One region of the Streptomyces sp. NPDC001514 genome, then DNA from elsewhere that is predicted to be linked to it. Evidence: riboswitches for the same ligand, from Rfam matches in the RefSeq annotation. Region 1 holds a riboswitch; the other holds the start of a gene.

The links. Region 1 has a riboswitch for S-adenosylmethionine ahead of thrC (threonine synthase). Riboswitches for the same ligand answer to the same signal wherever they lie in the genome.
Region 2: linked by a shared signal. The riboswitch ahead of ACWCXB_RS18490 (aminotransferase class V-fold PLP-dependent enzyme) and the one ahead of thrC (threonine synthase) in region 1 are both predicted to bind S-adenosylmethionine.

The regions. Positions count from the first base shown of each region.
Region 1 is NZ_JBSFHO010000002.1:266,109-273,296, forward strand. It holds gene groL (chaperonin GroEL) at 1-1,052, opposite strand, end outside; gene ACWCXB_RS03895 (cold-shock protein) at 1,467-1,670, opposite strand; gene ACWCXB_RS03900 (MoaD/ThiS family protein) at 2,082-2,357, opposite strand; gene thrC (threonine synthase) at 2,354-3,664, opposite strand; SAM riboswitch class I at 3,658-3,806, opposite strand; gene ACWCXB_RS03910 (glucosyl-3-phosphoglycerate synthase) at 3,923-4,891, shown strand; gene ACWCXB_RS03915 (DUF7927 domain-containing protein) at 5,060-6,823, shown strand; gene ACWCXB_RS03920 (alpha,alpha-trehalose-phosphate synthase (UDP-forming)) at 6,934-7,188, shown strand, end outside.
Region 2 is NZ_JBSFHO010000016.1:13,879-21,066, reverse strand. It holds gene ACWCXB_RS18510 (NYN domain-containing protein) at 1-173, opposite strand, end outside; gene ACWCXB_RS18505 (hypothetical protein) at 215-457, opposite strand; gene ACWCXB_RS18500 (rhomboid family intramembrane serine protease) at 572-1,315, shown strand; gene ACWCXB_RS18495 (Lrp/AsnC family transcriptional regulator) at 1,312-1,593, shown strand; gene ACWCXB_RS18490 (aminotransferase class V-fold PLP-dependent enzyme) at 1,706-3,106, opposite strand; SAM riboswitch class IV at 3,326-3,443, opposite strand; gene trpD (anthranilate phosphoribosyltransferase) at 3,577-4,668, opposite strand; gene qcrB (cytochrome bc1 complex cytochrome b subunit) at 4,796-6,421, opposite strand; gene qcrA (cytochrome bc1 complex Rieske iron-sulfur subunit) at 6,418-7,188, opposite strand, start outside.

The sequences.
Region 1 (7,188 bases):
ATCTCGGCACGGATCTGGTTGACGCGACCGGCAACCTGGTCGCTGTCACCGGCACCGTCGACGATCGTCGTCTCGTCCTTGGTGATGACGACCTTGCGGGCGCGGCCCAGCAGGTCCAGGCCCGCGTTCTCGAGCTTGAGGCCGACCTCCTCGGAGATGACCGTGCCACCGGTGAGGATGGCGATGTCGCCGAGCATGGCCTTGCGGCGGTCACCGAAGCCCGGGGCCTTGACGGCAACGGACTTGAAGGTGCCACGGATCTTGTTGACGACCAGGGTCGACAGGGCCTCGCCCTCGACGTCCTCGGCGATGATCAGCAGCGGCTTGCCCGACTGCATGACCTTCTCCAGCAGCGGGAGGAGGTCCTTCACCGAGGAGACCTTGGAGTTGACGATCAGGATGTACGGGTCCTCCAGCGAGGCCTCCATACGCTCCATGTCGGTGGCGAAGTACGCCGAGATGTAGCCCTTGTCGAAGCGCATGCCCTCGGTGAGCTCCAGCTCCAGACCGAAGGTCTGGGACTCCTCGACGGTGATGACGCCTTCCTTGCCGACCTTGTCCATCGCCTCGGCGATGAGCTCACCGATCTGGGTGTCGGCGGCGGAGATGGAGGCCGTGGAGGCGATCTGCTCCTTGGTCTCGACCTCCTTGGCCTGGTCGAGCAGGGCACCGGAGACGGCCTCGACGGCCTTCTCGATACCGCGCTTCAGGGCCATCGGGTTGGCGCCGGCCGCCACGTTGCGCAGGCCCTCGCGGACGAGCGCCTGGGCGAGAACGGTCGCGGTGGTCGTACCGTCACCGGCGACGTCGTCCGTCTTCTTGGCGACTTCCTTGACCAGCTCGGCGCCGATCTTCTCGTACGGGTCCTCGAGCTCGATCTCCTTGGCGATGGAGACACCATCGTTGGTGATCGTGGGGGCGCCCCACTTCTTCTCGAGGACGACGTTCCGGCCCTTGGGGCCAAGGGTGACCTTGACGGCGTCGGCGAGCTGGTTCATCCCGCGCTCGAGACCGCGCCGTGCCTCCTCGTCGAACGCGATGATCTTGGCCATGTGAAGTGGTCCTCCCGGACTGGGGTGGATTTCTCCGGACCGCGCTGGCGCCCGCGACGGACGGCCTGCATGCCTTGTGGTTCCTTGCCCCACCCGGCCTGCGGGCCTCACCGACCCGGTCCTTTGTTGTCACTCTCACTCGGAGAGTGCTAACGCCAATGATTAGCACTCGGGCATGGAGAGTGCAAGCCGCTCCGAAGAAGCGTCCCCGAGGGGTGGCGGTCGAACGCCGGGCGGGCGCAAGCCGCTCCGAAGAAGCGTCCCCCGAGGGGTGGCGGTCGAATGCCGGGCGGGCACAAGCGGCTCCCGGACACCCGGAGACCTGAGACCCGAAGACCGGACCCGAGCACGACTGAGGGCCCGTACCCAGTCGGGTACGAGCCCTCCGCCACGTTGCTGCAGTTGGTCGGCGCCTCAGCCGGCCAAACGGACCATGTCCGCCTGCGGCCCCTTCTGACCCTGCGAGATCTCGAACTCGACCCGCTGGCCCTCCTCCAGGGTGCGGTAACCGTCCATCTGGATCGCGCTGTAGTGGACGAAAACATCCGCACCACCGTCGACCGCGATGAAGCCGTACCCCTTCTCCGCGTTGAACCACTTGACGGTGCCCTGAGCCATGCCTAACTCCCCTATTACTGGCCCTTGCACAGGACCGCACTTCGCGGACCCGGGTCAGACCTCACCCACGAAGAGGCGTGGATGTGCGCCGGAACGCGTCGACCGCGGCTGAATGTATCTGTCCAACTGCCGTCTGCAACAGGTCAATCGGACGAGAAATCCGGGCAGGACCGAAAGGAAAGTTCCGAAGAATTCCGAGCATTCCCGGGCAAGTCGGGCCGGACAAAGCGCACTTAGTACGCATCAGGCTCGAACACTTTGGCTGTTTCTTGTCGCGCGGAGACGCATTCTCATATGCGTCTGGCACGAGCAGCGGAGGGGACTTCCCCAACTCTACCGCGCTCAACCATGCAGAATTGCCCCCTCCGCTTAGCTTGCGGAGGGGGCAATTCTGCTGACGCTGCGTGGCGATCAGCCTCCGGCGACGGCCGGAATGATCGAGACGCCCGCGCCGTCCGGCGTCGCCGTCTCCAGGCCCTGCTCGAAGCGCACGTCGTCGTCGTTGACGTACACGTTCACGAAGCGGCGCAGCTTGCCCTGGTCGTCCAGGACGCGGGCCGCGATGCCCGTGTGCTTCTTCTCCAGGTCCGCGATGACCTCGGCGAGGGTCGCGCCCTCCGCCGGGACCTCGGCCTGGCCGCCCGTGTACGTGCGGAGGATGGTGGGGATGCGGACGTTGACGCTCATGCGAGACCAGCCTCTCGGAAAGAGTCCAGGTTGGGGCTAATGACTGCGGACATACCCGTCGTGGGGGCCACCGCGTCCAGGGTCTTCAGGCCGTCACCCGTGTTGACGACCACCGTCGTGAGGGACGGGTCGATGACGCCGGTCTCGATCAGCTTCTTCGCCACGCCGAGGGTCGTCCCGCCCGCGGTCTCGGTGAAGATGCCCTCGGTGCGGGCCAGCAGCTTGATCGCGTCCACGATCTGCTCGTCGGTCACGTCCTCGACGGCACCGCCGGTGCGGCGGCAGATGTCCAGGACGTACGGGCCGTCGGCCGGGTTGCCGATCGCCAGGGACTTGGCGATGGTGTCCGGCTTCTGCGGCCGTACGACGTCGTGGCCGGCCTTGAAGGCCACGGACACCGGCGAGCAGCCCTCCGCCTGGGCGCCGAAGATCTTGTAGGGCTTGTCCTCCACGAGGCCGAGCTTGATCAGCTCCTGCAGACCCTTGTCGATCTTCGTGAGCTGGGAGCCGGAGGCGATGGGGATGACGATCTGGTCGGGGAGCTGCCAGCCGAGCTGCTCGCAGATCTCGTACGCGAGCGTCTTCGAGCCCTCGCCGTAGTACGGCCGCAGGTTGACGTTGACGAAGCCCCAGCCCTCGCCGAGCGGGTCGCCGATGAGCTCGGAGCAGAAGCGGTTGACGTCGTCGTAGTTGCCCTCGATGCCGACGAGCTCGCCGCCGTAGACCGCGGCCATGACGACCTTGCCCTGCTCCAGGTCGTGCGGGATGAACACGCAGGAGCGGAAGCCGGCGCGGGCGGCCGCGGCGCCGACCGCGCCCGCGAGGTTGCCGGTGGAGGAGCAGGAGAGCGTGGTGAAGCCGAAGGCGCGGGCGGCCTCCAGGGCCTGGGCGACGACTCGGTCCTTGAAGGAGTGCGTCGGGTTGCCGGAGTCGTCCTTGACGAAGAGCTTGCCCGGCTCGACACCCAGCTCGTGGGCGAGGTTGTCGGCCTGGACGAGCTGGGTCCAGCCCGGGTTCAGGTTCGGCTTGCTCGCCACGTCGGCGGGGACGGGCAGGAGCGGCGCATAGCGCCAGATGTTGGCGGGGCCGTTCTCGATCTGCTTGCGCAGGCCCTCGGGATCGCCGCTCGGCAGGTCGTACGCGACTTCGAGCGGCCCGAAACACAGCTCGCAGGCGAAGATCGGACCGAGCGCGAAACGCTCGCCGCATTCACGGCACGAAAGGCCGGAGGCCGGGCCCAGATCGACGGTGTCGGTGGAGGGTGCAACTGTCTGTACAGCCATGGAGGCGAGGCCCTTTCTCCTCATCTTCCTCATGGCGCATCTCGCCATGAGACGGATTTGGCACCTTCCCTAGCCGGGAGCCTCGCGCGCGATGATCGCGTCGTGGCCGGCTGGAGGGTTGCCGGGGCTTCAACGGGCCGTTTCCCTCTGCCCCTCTGGATGAGCGGTATGTGATTGTCGGCGTGACGACCCCGGCATGCGAGGGTCGTCCGCGTTGTTCAAGACTGTAACCGAACCCCCGGACGTCTGAGATGGTCGTCCGATCCGCGAGATGGAGATCAGGTGCTGGAAGAGGTGGAGCGCTGGCTGGCCCGGCGGTCCTGGTCCGTGGCAGACCGCCCGCTCGACCAGCTCGTCGCCGCGAAGCGCGGAACCACGGTCAGCGTGGTGCTGCCTGCGCTGAACGAGGAGGCGACCGTCGGCGAGATCGTCTCCGTGATCCGCCGTGAGCTGATGACGGACGCGGTGCCGCTCGTGGACGAGCTCGTGGTCGTCGACTCGGGCTCCACGGACCGTACGTCCGAGGTGGCGGCCGAGGCGGGCGCGCGGGTCGTGCACCGGGACGCGATACTCCCGCGGATACCGGCCCTGCCCGGCAAGGGCGAGGTGCTGTGGCGGTCGCTGCTGGTGACGACCGGCGACATCGTCTGTTTCGTGGACGCGGACCTGAGGGAGTTCTCCGCCGACTTCGTGTCCGGGATCGTCGGCCCGCTGCTGACCGAGCCGGACGTGCAGTTCGTGAAGGCGATGTACGACCGGCCGCTGGGAACCGCCGATCTCGATGCGCTCGCCTCCGGCAGGACGGGGCAGGGCGGCCGGGTGACGGAGCTGGTGGCCCGGCCGCTGCTGAATCTGCACTGGCCGCAGCTGGCCGGCTTCGTCCAGCCGCTGGGCGGCGAGTACGCGGCGCGGCGCTCGCTGCTGGAGCGGCTGCCGTTCCCCGTCGGGTACGGGGTGGAGCTCGGCCTCCTCGTCGACGCGCTGCACACGGTCGGGCTCGACGCGCTGGCGCAGGTGGACGTGGGCGTACGGCTGCACCGGCACCAGGACGGCCAGGCGCTGGGCCGGATGGCGGCGGCGATCTACCGTACGGCCCAACTGCGCTTGTCCCGGGGACATTTGGTGCGGCCGGCGCTGACGCAGTTCGAGCGGCGCGAGGAGGGTTTCGTCCCGCGGACGCATGCGGTGGACACGGAGGAGCGGCCGCCGATGCGAGACATCGCGGAGTATGCACGGCGCTGGGCGGCGTGAGGACGGACACCCGGGTCCTTTGAAGCCCGCCCGGCGTTCGAGGGCGGACAACCGGGTCGCCCGGACGGCACCGGGCACGGCACCCCAGGTGGCGTAATGCGGCGCGGCGCAGCGCGTCAACCGTGGGCATATTGTCTAGATTTCTGACTTATGGGCTATACGAGACTTATGGGCGCTCGGCGCCAGAATTCCAGGTCGCCCCGCCTCCTCTGGACCCTGACGGTCCTCGCCGCCGTCTCCGCCGCCGTCTCGACCGGAACGCTCGCCCCGACCGCCGTAGCCGCCGACCCCGTCGCACCCCCCTTCGAGGAGCGGTACGACGCCTCCCTGTACGGCGACTTCACGACCACCGGCAGCACGTTCGGCCAAGGATCCGGCACCGGCCGGGTCAGGATCCCTCAGGGTGCGCGGGTCGCGTACGCGCGACTGTTCTGGGGCGGGAACGCGTGCGCCCCGCTCGCCTCCGCCGCCCCCTCGCTCACGGTCGGCGGAAACGAGCCGGTCGCGGTCGGCGCCGCGCACGTCGTCCGGGACCCGCGGCCGGCGCCCGGCGGGGGCTACTACTCGGGCGAGGCCGACGTCACCGCCGCCTTCAAGGGCGTCACCGGCTCCGGCACCCCGCTGCCCGTCGCCGTCGGCGGCATCCGGGCCCCTGCCGACCGCGGCTGCTCCGCCGGCTGGTCGCTGACCGTCGTGTACGCGTACGACGGCCCGGACAAGGCCCACGCCCCCGTACGGCGCAACGTCCGCATCTACGGCGGGCACGCCGTGCAGCGTCCCGCCGCGCCCGTGACGACCGTCCCGGTGAGCGGCTTCCACCGCTCCGGCGGGCAGGTCCGGGCGGCCGTGACGGCGTACGGGGGCGCCGGGAACACCACGGGGGGCCGCTTCCTCGTCAACGGCGAAAAGGTCGCGCCGGGCGGCCGCGTGGCCGGCGTGAGGGAGTTCGACGTACCCGAGGGGGCGATCGCGCGGGGCGCCACGTCGGCGACGTTCACGTTCGAGGCGGACAGCGACACGGTGGACACGTACGTCGCTTCCGGACTCGCCCTGTCGATCCCGGTGCCCGATCTGGAGATCACCAAGACGGCGTCGACGACGTCCGTCGAGCCCGGGGACACGGTGACGTACACGGTCACGGTGAAGAACGCCGGCACCGTCGACCTGCCGGGCGTCAGGTTCACCGACGACCTGACCGACAACCTCGACGACGCCGTGTACGACGGCGACGCCGAGGCGACGGCCGGGAAGGTCGGCTACGCGGAGCCCGAGCTCTCGTACGTCGGCGACATCCCGGCCGGGCGGTCGGCGACCGTGACGTATTCGGTCACCGTCGGCGCGGCCGGCTCCGGGGACGGGTCCATGCGCAACAGCGTGGCGACGGAGTCGGTGCGGTCCAACTGCGAGGCGGGCAGCGCCGACGCGAGGTGCGTGGTGACGCCGGTGGTCGTCGTCCAGGCGACGGCGCAGGAGGAAGCGGAGGCCACGGCGGACCCGAGCGATGAGGCCGCCGACGACTCCGGCGGCAACTCGGCCGGCGTCACGGGCGGCATCACGGAAGGCATGACGGAAGGCATCACGGGCGACGAGGTCGCGGTCGCGGAGCAGGAGGACGTCACGCAGCAGGAGGAGCCCGCATCCGCGGAGGCGGGCGGAACCCCGGGCGAGGCGCCGCGGGCCCCCGATACCGCCGGGAACCCGGAGGCAGCCGGGACCCCGGAGGCGGCCGGGAATTCCGAGACTGCCGGGAATCCTGAGACTGCCGGGAACCCCGAGGTCGCCGGCACCGGCACCCACGGCAGCCTGCCCGAGATCGCCACGACCGGCGGCAACGGCGAGCGGCTGTGGCTGCTCGGCGGTGTCGCACTCTCCCTGACCGCCGCCGGGGCGATCGCGCTCGCCGCGACCCGCGGCCGGCGCCGGAACCAGTGACCGGGCGGGCGGGCGTTCCGGTGAGCGATCCGGGTGACCCTGCGGCCGGACTTCGCCAATGGAGACCGGACGCACGTTTGAGCGGATACGAGACGGGCTAGGTTCGCGACATGGTCTCCGAGCACGCTGCCTCCGAGCACGCGGCGCAGGTACTCGTCGCCTCCAACCGCGGGCCGATCACGTATGCCTTCCGCGAGGACGGCACGCTCGACGCCAGGCGCGGCGGCGGCGGACTGGTCTCCGGTCTGTCGGCGATCGGCCCCGAAGCGGACGCCCTGTGGGTGTGCGCGGCGCTCGGCGACGGCGACCGGGAGGCGGTGCGGCGCGGCGTCGGCGAGCCGGGCGTGCGAATGCTCGACATCGAC
Region 2 (7,188 bases), on a different contig from region 1:
CGGGCGTACTGACGCAGCTGGGCGGGGAGATCGCTGACGGTCAGCCCGCCGAAGGCCTCCGACACCAGGGCGACGACCCGTCGCCGTACGCCTTCGGGCAGCGGGCGGTCGAGCGCCTCGGCGGCGCCACCGGCCGCACCGGCCGGTCCTGCGCCACTGTCAGGCTGCTCCACAATCCGTCACCCCTACTTCTCCGCCGGCCCCACGACTCCCGTCAGGAACCGGTACCCGGCCTGTCCACCAGTTCGATCTGATCCACCGCGTTGCACCAGCGACAGCGGACCGATTCGATGGTCTCACTGACCACCTCGCGCTCCTCCACCGTGGGTTCTCCTGCCAGGTCCAGATGGACGTACTCGACGACCTTCGACGAGCGGGTCACATCGAAGCGGGTGAGATTGCCACAGAGCGTGCACCGCCACCGGGTGGTGTCCGTCGGTGTGGGAACCGTCGTCATCATGCCGTCCTCGTCTCGTCGTGCCTACTGCCCGTAACCCTACGACCTCCTGGGTATACCGGGACACGGCGAGGCGGTCCGTCCCGGTTGGTCCCGGTACGCCATGCTCTGGGCATGATCGACTGGCGGACGGGACCCGTGGTGACGTACGGAGTGATCGGTCTGTGCTGTCTGCTGTTCCTCATCGGTCCGGCTTCCGGGCTCAACCCGGCCTACGGCACCGGGGACACGCTGCTCGCCGCGACCATGTCCTACTTCGAACGCTGGGGCGTCATCCCCAGCGAGCTGATGCGCAGCTCCCCCCGCGCCCTCCTCACCCCGCTGACCGCGCTGTTCGTGCACGGCAGCTGGCTGCATCTGCTGGGCAACATGCTCTTCCTGTTCGTCTTCGGTGCCATGGCCGAGGAGCGGATGGGCCACGTCCAGTTCGCGCTCTTCTACGTCGGCTGCGGGTATCTGGCACTCCTCGCGTACGCCGCGGCGAACGCGGAGTCCACGCAGACGCTGGTAGGGGCGTCGGGGGCGATCTCGGGGGTGCTGGGCGCGTTCCTGTGCCTCTTCCCGAGGGCACGGGTGACCAGCCTCTTCCCCTTTCTGTTCTTCCTGCCTCTGCGGTTCCCCGCGTGGATCGTGCTGATCTTCTGGTTCGCCCTGCAGTGGCTGGCGGAGGCGCAGCGCACGTCCTCGGGGCCGGGGGTGGCCTACCTGGCACATCTGGTGGGCTTCGGGATCGGCTTTCTCTACGCGTGGGGGCGCTTCAGGCAGGGGACGCTGCGTCGCTCGGGGGACGACCCCCGAACCCCCGGCAGTAGGCTTGGGGCCCAAGCCAGGGCCACCGAGGGAGACAGCAAGCCGTGATCACCGCGATCGTGCTCATCAAGACCAGCGTGGACCGCATCCCCGAGATCGCCGAGTCGATCAAGTCGGTGGAGAACGTCAGCGAGGTCTACTCCGTCACCGGTACGTACGACCTGATCGCGATGGTGCGGGTCACCCGGCACGAGGACCTGGCGGACATCATCCCGGGCCGCATCAGCAAGATCCCGGGTGTCGAGGCGACGGACACGCACGTGGCGTTCCGTACGTACTCGCAGCACGACCTGGAGGCGGCGTTCGCGATCGGCCTGGACGCGTGACGCGGGCCCGCGTCACGCGTCCGGGCCGTCCGGCGCTCGAGGACGGTCACACCGGCCCACCCGGCGGTACCGCCCCGGTCCCGCTGCGCGCGACGCAGCCGGCCCCGGCGTCTCAGACGGCAGGCACGCACCTGCCGTCCTCGGTGCGGTAGTTCCACTTGGCGCCGTCGCGCACGAGCTCCTTCACGGCCCGGACGAACCGCTCGACGTGCTCGTCCGGCGTACCGGCCCCGAAGCTCACCCGGATCGCGTTCAAGGAGCGTTCGCCCGGCTCCGCCTCCGGTGCACCGCACTCGCCGACCTCCTGCGGGTCGCTCCCCAGCAGGGTGCGGACCAGTGGGTGGGCGCAGAAGAGTCCGTCACGGACGCCGATGCCGTACTCGGCGGAGAGCGCGGCGGCGAAGTGCGAGCTGTTCCAGCCCTCCACGACGAAGGAGATGACGCCGACGCGCGCCGCGTCGTCGCCGAACAGCGACAGCACCTTGACCTCGGGCACCTCCGCGAGGCCCGCGCGGACGGCGGCGATGAGGTGCTGCTCGCGCGCGACCAGCGCCTCGAACCCGGCCTCCGTCAGCGCCTTGCACGCGGACGCGATCGCGTAGACGCCGATGACGTTCGGCGAGCCGGCCTCGTGGCGGGCGGCGGTGGTGTGCCAGTCGACGTCCACACCGCCGTCCGTGCGCCGCGCGACCTTGCGCGAGGCACCACCGCCCGCGAGGTACGGTTCCGCCTCCTGCAGCCAGTCCGCCCGCCCGGCAAGCACACCGGAACCGAAGGGCGCGTACAGCTTGTGTCCGGAGAAGGCGACCCAGTCGACGTCCAAGTCCCGTACGGAGACGGGGTGGTGCGGCGCGAGCTGCGCGGCGTCGAGCACGACACGGGCGCCGTGGGCGTGCGCGGCGGCGGCGAGTTCCCGTACGGGCCAGAGCTCGCCGGTGACGTTCGACGCGCCGGTCACGCACACCAGCGCCGGGCCGTACGGATCCCGGTCGGCGAGCGCCAGTTCCAGGGTCCGCACCGCCTGGCCGGGCGTGCGCGGCGCGTTGAGGTAGGTCACGCGGGCGTCGCGCCAGGGCAGCAGCGAGGCGTGGTGCTCGGTCTCGAAGACGAAGACCTGGCAGTCGGCGGGGAGCGCCTGGGCCAGCAGGTTCAGCGAGTCCGTCGTCGAGCGGGTGAAGACGACCTGGTCGTCGTCGCGGCAGTCGAGGAACTCATGGACCGTGGCCCGGCTGTTCTCGAACAGGTCCGTGGACAGCTGCGAAAGGTACCCGGCGCCGCGGTGCACGCTGCCGTAGTACGGGGCGTACGCGGCCACGTCGTCCCAGACCCGCTGCAGGGCGGGCGCGCTCGCCGCGTAGTCGAGGGCGGCATAGGTGACCTCCCCACCGGTGACCAGCGGGACGGTGACGTCCCGGCCGAGTACCGGCAGCGGAGCGGCACAGCAGGGGTCGGCGGCGGAGTCGGCAGCGGATTCGGCGACGGTGGTTTCGACGGTGTGGGGGCGCACGGACATGGCGGTATCTCCCGGCAGGAAAGAGCGAAATGGCTGTGAAGAACCCGTACGGCGGCGGAACTGCCGCTCCGCATACGGGTGTTGCCTCGACGCACGGCGAAACGGCTCGTACGGAGGTGTGAAAAAGGGGCCGAGAGGCCCTAGCGCATTCGCTTGCTCACGAGACTGCTCCCTTGAGGACCAGGACCCCAGGGCTGTGACATTCACCGATGTCCAAGGGGTCCGCGCTTGCCGTAGACCTCGTTGCCTACGGCCTGGTCTTCACCCGGGGCACCCCGCCACGGACGGAGGGTTGCCGGACAGCGGGCCGGGGCCGTAATCGCTGTCACTCATGACCTTGGCAAGCATCCTGCCATACGCCGGGGAACGCGCAAGGCGCAGTCCGCACTGTGGACTGCGCCTTGCGCCACATCCCGCGACGCCTTGCGCCGCATCCCGCGGGGTGCGGCGCCGACAGCGAGGGGCCGGGGTCAGCGGTTGCTGGCCGACACCCACCGCTCCAGCGCCCGCTTCGCCTCGCCCGAGTCGATGGACTCCGCGGCCTTCGCCATCCCGGCGCGCAGCTGCTCCACCAGAGTGCCCTCGCCGGGCTCCAAGGCAGCGAGCGCTGCCGCCGAGTTCAACAGGACCGCGTCCCGCACCGGACCGGTCTCGCCCGCCAGCAGCCGCCGCGCGACATCCGCGTTGTACGAGGCGTCCGCGCCCCGCAGCGCCTCGACCGGGACCAGCTCGATGCCCACGTCCCGAGGGTCGAAGGCCTCCTCGCGCACCGCTCCGTCCCGGACCACCCACACCCGGGAGGTCGCGGTCGTCGTGAGCTCGTCCAGGCCGTCGTCGCCGCGGAAGACCAGCGCGCTGGACCCCCGCTCGGCCAGCACCCCGGCCATGATCGGCGCCATCCGTGCGTCGGCGACGCCCGTGGCCTGCGCCTTCACCCGGGCGGGGTTGGTCAGCGGCCCCAGGAAGTTGAACGTCGTACGAATGCCGAGTTCCTTGCGCGCCGCCGCCACATGGCGCAGCGCGGGGTGGAACTTCACGGCGAAGCAGAAGGTGATGCCCGCTTCCTCCGCGACCTGGGCGACCCGCTCCGGCGTCAGCTCCAGATTGACGCCGAGCTTCTCCAGCACGTCCGACGCACCGCTCGCGCTGGACGCGGCCCGGTTGCCGTGCTTGACGACCTTCGCGCCGGTGCCGGCGACCACGATCGCGGACATGGTCGAGATGTTGACGGTCTTGGCACCGTCGCCGCCCGTGCCCACGATGTCGACGGTCGGCCCGGGGACCTCGATCGTCCGGGCGTGGTCGTACATCGTCCGCACGAGCCCGGTGATCTCCTCGACGGTCTCGCCCTTGGCCCGCAGGGCGACGGCGAACCCGGCGATCTGCGCGTCGGTCGCCTCGCCCCGAAGGATCCGGTCCATGGCCCACGCGGTGGCGTCGGCGCTCTGGTCGCGCCCGTACAGCAGCGAGTCCAGGACGGAGGGCCAGGAGAGGCCCGCCGCGGTCATGCTCCCCCTCGCTCCGCTGGGGGTACCCCCACCAGCGGGGGTCACAGCGCTCATGGTCGCTCCTGGGTCCGTTCGTACAGGAATGCCACCACCCTATCCATCCCGGGGGACGGCAAAGAGCCCCGTCCGGTGAATGGACGGGGCTCCTGCCGTGGCGATCGCTCGGATCAGCGGGTGGGGATCAGTGGTGGCCGTGGCCGCTCATGATCTCCCGGTACTCCTCGGCGGTCGGCTTGGGGATCTGGTTCCCCTTGCCGAAGTAGCCCTTGCTGAGCTTCGCCCGGAGCTTCTCGGTGCTCTTGACCTTGCGCTCGACGCCGTTCTCGTCGACCGTCGGGCCGATCTCGACCGGCTCGTACTGCTCGTGCGCCGTGAGCTTGTAGCGGTCGCCCTGGCTGAGCGGCTCGTGGATCTCGACGAACTCGCCGTGCGGCAGCCGCTTGATGATGCCGGTCTCGCGTCCGTGCAGCACCTTGTCGTGGTCGCGGCGCTGCAGACCCAGGCAGATCCGCTTGGTCACGATGAACGCGATGACCGGTCCGGCGATGGCGAAGATCCGGACGAACCAGGTGATCGCGTTGATCGACAGGTTGAAGTGCGTCGCCCAGAGGTCGTTCCCACCACCGATCAGCATGACCATGTAGAAGGTGACCCACGCGACGCCGAACCCGGTACGGGTCGGCGCGTTGCGCGGCCGGTCCGCGATGTGGTGCTCGCGCTTGTCGCCGGTGATCCAGGACTCGATGAACGGGTACACCGCGATCGCCGCAAGCGCGACTCCGAAGAGCATCAGCGGGATGAACACACCCAGGACGAAGGTGTGGCCCCAGACGTTGATCTCCCAGCCCGGGAAGAAGCGGATCAGACCCTCGGCGAAGCCCATGTACCAGTCGGGCTGGGCACCGGTGGACACCTGGTCCGGACGGTAGGGGCCCATGGCCCAGATCGGGTTGATCTGGGCGATCGCAGCGATGACCGCGATCACGCCGAAGACCAGGAAGAAGAAGCCTCCGGCCTTGGCCATGTAGACCGGCAGCAGCGGCATGCCGACGACGTTCTTGTTGGTCCGGCCCGGGCCCGCGAACTGCGTGTGCTTGTGGTAGAAGACCAGGATCAGGTGCGCCGCCAGCAGGCCGAGCATGATGCCCGGCAGCAGCAGGATGTGGATCGAGTAGAACCGGGCGACGAAGTCTCCACCGGGGAACTCTCCGCCGAACAGGAACATCGAGATGTACGTGCCGACGACCGGCATGGACAGGATCGCGCCCTGCGTGAAGCGGACACCGGTGCCGGAGAGCAGGTCGTCCGGGAGCGAGTAGCCGGTGAACCCGGTGAACATGCCCAGGACGAACAGCAGGAAGCCGAACAGCCAGTTGATCTCACGCGGCTTGCGGAAGGCACCCGTGAAGAAGACGCGCATCATGTGCACGAACATCGCCGCGAGGAAGATCAGGGCGGCCCAGTGGTGGATCTGCCGGATGAGCAGACCACCGCGCACGTCGAAGCTGATGTCCAGCGTCGAGGCGTACGCCTCCGACACCAGGACACCCTGCATCGGCACGTACGAGCCGTGGTACTCCACCTCGTTCATCGACGGGTGGAAGAACAGCGTCAGATACACACCCGTGAGGATGATGATGATGAAGCTGTAGAGCGCGACCTCACCCAGCATGAAGGACCAGTGGTCCGGGAAGATCTTGCGCATGTTGGCCTTGGCCAGGGAGTAGATCCCCAGGCGGCCGTCGGCCCAGTCGGCGACCCGCTCACCCGCGGGTGCCTTGCGCTTTGCGTCAGTTGTAGTACTCATCCGCGCTCCCAGAAGGCAGGACCGACGGGCTCTTCGAAGTCGCCGAGCGCCTCGAGGAAGCCTTCGTCATTCACACCGATCCGCAGCTGCGGGAGGGCGTGACCGGCCGGGCCGAAGATGACGCGGGCGCCGTCGGAGAGGTCGAAGGTGGACTGGTGGCACGGGCAGAGCACGTGGTGCGTCTGCTGCTCGTACAGGGAGATCGGGCAGCCGACGTGGGTGCAGATCTTCGAGTACGCCACGATGCCGTCGTGCGACCACTCGAGCTCGCGCTTGTCCTTGATCTCGTCCGGCTGGATCCGGACGATCATCAGGGCGGCCTTGGCGATCTGCGTCTGGAAGTTGTGGTCGTGCTCGCTCAGGCCCTCGGGCATCGCGAAGGTCAGCGAACCGACCGGGATGTCCTCCGGGCGCAGCGGCTCGTGCGTGTTCATGTTGATGAGCTGCTTGCCCTTGGCCCACAGCGTGTGGAACAGCTTCTCCTCGGGCAGCGGACCCAGGTCGCGCAGCAGCATCACGCCGGAGAGCGGCACCATGGCCAGCGCACCGAACATCGTGTTGCGGATCAGCTTGCGCCGGCCGAAGCCGGACTCCTCGGCACCGGCCGCGAAGTCGGCGTGGACCTTGGCCCGGACCTCCGGCTCGGCGGCGATCGGGTGCCGCTCGTCCGCGACCTCCACGTCGGACATCAGGGTGCGGGCCCAGTGGACCGCGCCCGCGCCGATGCAGAACAGCGCGATGCCGAGGGTCATGCCGAGCGCGAAGTT